Regions from separate parts of the Blautia sp. OF09-25XD genome, predicted to be linked through region 2. Evidence: riboswitches for the same ligand, from Rfam matches in the RefSeq annotation. Region 2 holds a riboswitch; the other holds the start of a gene.
What was found. Region 2 has a riboswitch for cyclic di-GMP ahead of DXA93_RS14825 (sensor histidine kinase). Riboswitches for the same ligand answer to the same signal wherever they lie in the genome.
Positions count from the first base shown of each region.

Region 1: another riboswitch for cyclic di-GMP. It lies ahead of DXA93_RS16910 (ATP-binding protein); the one in region 2 lies ahead of DXA93_RS14825 (sensor histidine kinase).

Region 1 is NZ_QUMG01000028.1:15,484-18,667, forward strand. Features, by position in the region: gene DXA93_RS16900 (hypothetical protein) at 1-228, shown strand, start outside; gene DXA93_RS16905 (helix-turn-helix domain-containing protein) at 508-825, shown strand; cyclic di-GMP riboswitch class I at 961-1,036, shown strand; gene DXA93_RS16910 (ATP-binding protein) at 1,174-3,184, shown strand, end outside.
Region 2 is NZ_QUMG01000020.1:60,984-64,167, reverse strand. Features, by position in the region: gene DXA93_RS14830 (transporter substrate-binding domain-containing protein) at 1-1,102, opposite strand, end outside; partial or broken gene DXA93_RS14825 (sensor histidine kinase) at 1,265-1,459, opposite strand; cyclic di-GMP riboswitch class I at 1,523-1,598, opposite strand; gene DXA93_RS14820 (diguanylate cyclase domain-containing protein) at 1,801-3,184, shown strand, end outside.

The DNA of each region.
Region 1 (3,184 bases), on a different contig from region 2:
GGCGAGGACAGAAAGAAGAGACTGCAGGCTGCAGGGTATGATTATCCGGCAGTGCAGGCGAAGGTGAATGAGCTGGTGAAAAGTAGCAACAAAAAAGAGTGTGGAAACTGTAGCAAAGGAAGTCATTGCCGGAAAGTGGGGAACGGCGGGGACAGAAAGAAGAGACTGCAGGCTGCGGGATATGATTATGGGGCAGTGCAGAGAAAAGTGAATGAGTTGATGAGATAGTAGGAAGCCTGCTGTTGTCTGTGGAGAAATCTGCGGATGATGGCAGGCTTATTTTTTTGTTTGAGGTTTCAAACTTTTATGTGACAAACATAACTGTCTGTGCTATTATAAAAACGATATAAGCGAAAATGACTTTTGCGGAAACGAAAGTATCTTTATATTTTTTTATCCGTATACTTCCTATAATGGGAATGAATACTTGCAAAGTTGATTACTAATATTTTTTCATTATTACAGGTACAATAAGAACATGTAATAGCGGAAATGAGGTATAGTTACTTGCAGATAGAGAAGTATATTGCGGATAAAATAACATTTTTGTGTGAAAAGCGTGATATCAGTAAATATAGATTATCGCAGCTGTCGGGAATTTCCCAGTCATCACTGGGAAGAATCATGGCGCAGGAAAACCTGCCGTCGCTGATTACACTTGAAAAAATATGTGCAGCTTTGGGCGTGACATTATCACAGTTTTTTCAGGAAGGTAATTCAGAGAATCTGACAGAAAAACAGAAAGAAGTTTTAAGGATATGGAACAATCTGAGTACAAATGAGCAGGAAACAGTAATGTCAATGCTGCGTGGACTTCGGAAGTAGGAGAACAGTTCGAGTATATGTATCGGCTGTTCTTCTTTTGTTTTTAGGCGTTAAAACGGTAATGTTTTTCTTGTACATAGTCGAGCATTAGAGTATAATAAAACCAGTTTTTTTTCATATGTTTAAAAGCTATAATAAGAAAAACGGCAAAACAGATGAAAGTCTGCGACGCAAAGCTATAGGGCCTGTAAAATGGTAGCCAGTTGCCACGTTAAAGATGCATTGTCTGCAATGACAATGCTTTTTTCATTTTTGGAGATTAAAAAGAAACTAAAACAGGCAATAATTGGTGGATGCTAAAATATAAAAATGAAGTAGATAAAAACGCAGGTGTAAAGGAAATCGGTTATGTGGAAGAAAATTAAGTCAGCACAGGAACAAAAAAATACATTTAGGATAAAAAAAGAGTTATGGATTCCGGTATTTGTATTGATGATCGGTTTGGTTGTTCTGGTGAATATAGACATTCGTGCGGATAGCAGTCAAAGGGATTTGATAAGGTCAAGAGCTGAATTAAACGCAGTAACGTATGCAGATCATATGAAGGCTGATATCGTGAGGGGAATTGATATTACAAATACTTTTGAACAGATTGTTATTAGTGAAAACGGAAAAATTTCCATGTTCTCGAAAGTTGCAGAGAATATGATGGCAGATTATATCCAGAGTATTCAGATCGCACCAGACGGCGTAGTGACTGAGATTTATCCGGAAGACGGAAATGAGGCTGGAAAGATAGATCTTATTTATGATAAAGAACGAGGAAAGATATCTTGTTATGCCAGAGACAATGATGTGATAACCATGCAGGGACCATTTTCTTTGAAACAGGGTGGAACGGGGATTGCTGTAAGAAATCCGGTGTATGTGGAGCAGAAAAATGGCGAAAGGACATTTTGGGGATTTACAATTGTAATTATTCGTGTACCGGATATATTCGCTGATTCTATAAAGTCACTTACCGATTTTAGCTATGAATATAAGTTGTCTAAAAGTATTGCACCGTGGGATGAAACATACGAAGAAGTGTATGGCTCAGTTGTGGAAATGATTGATCCTGTCACATATACTTTCGAATTAGGTGACAGTCAATGGATTCTGGAAGTGATGCCTGAAAACGGATGGAATAGCAATGAAAAGTTATATAGACTATGGGGCTGCGGTTTACTGATTGTTTTGCTTTTAACTGGATTTGTTTTTATGATTATGTTACTGCACAGGACACAGGAATCGGAAAACACAGTAGTGGAATTAAATAAAAAACTGCAGAAAGCATTGGAGCAGGCGAAAACAGCCAGTGTTGAAAAATCTAATTTTCTGTTTAATATGTCACATGATATACGTACTCCTATGAATGCAGTTATTGGTATGACGTCATTAATAAGACATGATGCAGGAAATAAAGATAAAGTAATAGAGTATGCAGATAAAATAGATATTTCATCCCAGCATCTGTTAGGGATTATTAATGATATTCTGGATATGAGCAAAATTGAGGCAGGAAAAACAGTTTTTAAATACGATGATTTCTCTATTCTGAATTTTATACAGGAAATCAATAATCTATTTCATTCACAGATAGATGAAAAGAAACAGATTCTTACAACAAAGAAAAATATCCGACATGAGTGGGTGAACGGGGATCAGCTTCGCCTGATGCAGATTTTCAGCAACCTGCTTTCTAATGCAGTGAAGTACACGCAGGAAGGTGGAGAAATTCAGTTTCTGGTAGAAGAATGTGAAACAAATTCATCCGTCCATGCAAAGTACCGTTTCTTAGTCAGGGATAATGGAATAGGAATGTCAGCAGATTTCAAAGATAAAATCTTTGATGCTTTTACCCGTGCCGAAAGTTCTGTGACGAATAAGATCCAGGGAACCGGTCTTGGAATGGCTATTACCAGAAATCTGGTTGAAGCAATGGGAGGTACCATTGATTTGGAGAGTGAACTGGGACAGGGAAGTTGTTTTGAGGTTTTCATAGAGCTGAGAATTGCAGAGGATAGAACAGTTGCTCTGGCGGCACAAGAAAAAACAGATGAGCAGGATGGTAATATTCTGCAGGGAATGAGGTTCCTGTGTGCAGAGGATAATGAGCTGAATGCTGAGATCCTGACGGAACTGTTAAAGACTGAAGGTGCAGAATGTACCATCTGTGAAAATGGTGAAGAGGTTTTGAAAGCATTTGAACAGTCTGCTCCGGGGGATTATGACATGATCCTGATGGATGTGCAGATGCCTGTTATGAATGGTTATGAGGCAACAAAGGCAATCCGCAGAAGCTCCCATGAACTGGCAAAGAAGATTCCGATCATTGCCATGACCGCCAATGCATTCTCAGAGGATATCCAGCATTCTC
Region 2 (3,184 bases):
TAATGAAAGGTGCAGTAATCCCCCATTTTTTCGTCTCAGCATAGTTATCTGTTTCCAGGCGCGCATCGATGCTCATATCTGTGGTTTCCTTATTTTTCTGATAAGCAATATACTCATCTCTGGTGGCAGGTGTAAGAAACTCATAGGAAATCCCGGCATAGTCTGCAATTTTCCGGAAGTAATCCGGGATAATACCCTTCATCTCACCATTTTCATTATAAGAATATGGATAACGGGTCGGATCACACAGAACATGAAGCGGGTTGTCCTTGGAATACTGTGAAATAATACTTTTTTCTTTCTCCGTATATTCCAGATTCTTAGTTTCGATGCTTTCATAATTTTTATTATAAAGTGTCGTTTTCCAGTCACCCTCAACTGCATTCATCTGGCCGATTGCATAATTGATCTCATTCAGCAATTCTGTATTACCTTTTTTAACCATGACATAGAAATCGCTGCTGTCAAATTTATCCACGATACGCTCATTGTTTGTTTTTCTCATAGAAGTGGCAGCAATAGCATCAACATTTCCGCTCTGAAGAGCTTCCTCCATCTCTTCTGTCGTATCAAAATAAAATGGATCATATGTAAATCCTTTATTGCCTGCAAAATCCGCAAACTCTTTATCTCGTGAGCTTCCGTTCAAAAGTGCCACACGCATACCGTTGTAAGTACTGTAATTGCCATCCACAATCGTGCTGTTGTCACTGCGGACGGTCAGAATCCCATTATTGGTTCCGATCGGACGTGAAAAATCAAACTTTTCTTCTCTTTCCGGTGTTTTGCGGGGAGATGTTACCATATCAATCTCGCCATCTTCAAGCATCTGCTGCATATCATCCCAGCTCTTATCATATCCGACATATTCGTAATCTACATCCCAATAACGGGCCATCAGCCGAAGAAAATCATAGCCATACCCGCTGCGGTTGCCTTCTTCATCCATCACATGATAACCATCCATGGCAAAGAAACCGACTTTGACAGTTTCATGCTGCGAACTGTCCTCGGCTGCATATGCAGTCTGGGGAGAAAATATCATACACACGCATACAAAAGCCAGTAATACTGCCACATATTTCTTTGCTCTCGAAATCATATTAAATCTCCTGTCTGTCTGTCTGTCTGTCTGTCAAATATATTTCTCTATACATCTCCTTGTCAACCTCCTGGTTTAATAAAATTGCACTACCGCATCAAATCCATTTGTCACTGTTCAGTGACCTGCGGTTCGGTCCCCCCCACCGGTCTTTATGCTTCTGAACTTGAAGACAGTTTTTCCTGCCTCAATCTTGCTCATATCCAGAACGTCATTGATAATTCCCAACAGATGCTGTGATGAAATATCTATTTTATCTGCATACTCTATAACTTTTGCTTTATTTCCTGCATCATGTCTGATCAAAGATGTGATACCAATGATTGCATTCATAGGTGTACGAGTATCATGCGACATTATTGTTACGTCTATGAAATAATACCGTAAAAAAGCACTGCCAGACAGACAGTGCACGTCATTTCATGCAACTGGCTGCCATTTTACAGGCCCTGTAGCTTTGCGTCCCAGACTTTCATCTGGTTTGCCGATTTCCTTATTATAGCTTTTAGACTTACGCAAAAAACTGATTTTATTATACTATAGTACTCTACTGTACACAAGAAAAACATTACCGTTTTAACGCCCAAAAACATATTGTCATTATACTGTCATTTTTTTAAAAACTTATTCCGTTTTTCAACTTCTATGATATAATGCTTTATTATAAAAACTCCAATGAATAAACTGAGGTGAACCAAGTGAAGAAAAAAACACTTGTGCCTCTTATTATTTTTTTACTGGGCATATGCCTTGTTGGTTTAATTGTATACAAAACAGACACCCATGAAAAAAATCAGAGACACATATTGGCACAATTAAACGCAACCACCTATGGTGAACGCATAAAGAATGAAATTGCAGATGGAATTGGAATTACAGATACTTTGGAACAGATCTTAATCAGTGAAAATGGCGAAATCCATCAGTTTGAGACGATTGCCGGGAATCTTATGTCTGATTCTATTGAAAGCGTGCAGCTCGCTCCTAATGGTGTTGTAACAGATATTTATCCGGCTGAAGGAAATGAGGCAGGTAAGATCGATCTGCTCCATGATAAAGACCGTAAAGAGATTTCCTGTTATGCAAGAGATAACCATGCAACCATTACGCAGGGGCCCTTCGAATTAAAACAGGGCGGTTATGGAATTGCAGTCCGCAATCCAGTCTACCTGAAAGATAAAAGCGGACAAGAGTATTTCTGGGGATTTACCATTGTTATCCTGCGTGTTCCGGATATTTTTTCAGATACAGTCAGTGCACTTTCAAATTTTGGATATGAATACAAAATTTTAAAAACAGACACTCCCTGGAGCGATACTTATAAAGTGGTTTATCAGTCAGATGGTCAAATAGATCATCCGATTTCTTACGCTTTTACAGTAGGGGATGGAACCTGGAAGCTTGAGGTAACTCCTAAAACCGGATGGAGAAATAACACACTACTGATAATTATCAGTGGTATGTTTCTTACTATAAGCCTTCTTCTGTCAGTACTTACCAGGGTATGGCTGGTAGCAAAAGAACACAAGAACAAATATAAAATACTGGCGCGCACAGATTCTCTTACAAATATTTATAATCGCTATGGATTTGATGAATTAGCAGAAAAAATAATTTCTAAAAATCCACAAACACATTTTGTGGCTGCGCTCCTTGATATTGATGACTTTAAGTTTATCAATGATATCTATGGCCATAGTTATGGAGACAAAGCATTAAAGAGTCTGGCAGACAGTATGAAAGCTTTTTTCCCATCCGATGCATTGCTTGGAAGAAATGGTGGTGACGAATTCTGCATTCTTTTACCAAATTGTACCTTTAAGGAAGCAGATAAACAGCTGCAGCAATTCACTAAGCTTCCAAAAACGTTTTCATATCACGGTAAAGAACTCGCATTTTATATATCTCTCGGATATGCAGAATATCCAACATTTGCAGCCAGCCCTTCACAGCTTATGCGCTGTGCAGATGCAGCTCTTTATGAAATAAAACTGCATGGAAAAAACGGATGTATGGCTTACAGAAAAGGTCTCCAGTCAGGAGTCCGCAAACAGCTTGGATTTGCACTGAAGGATATCTCTG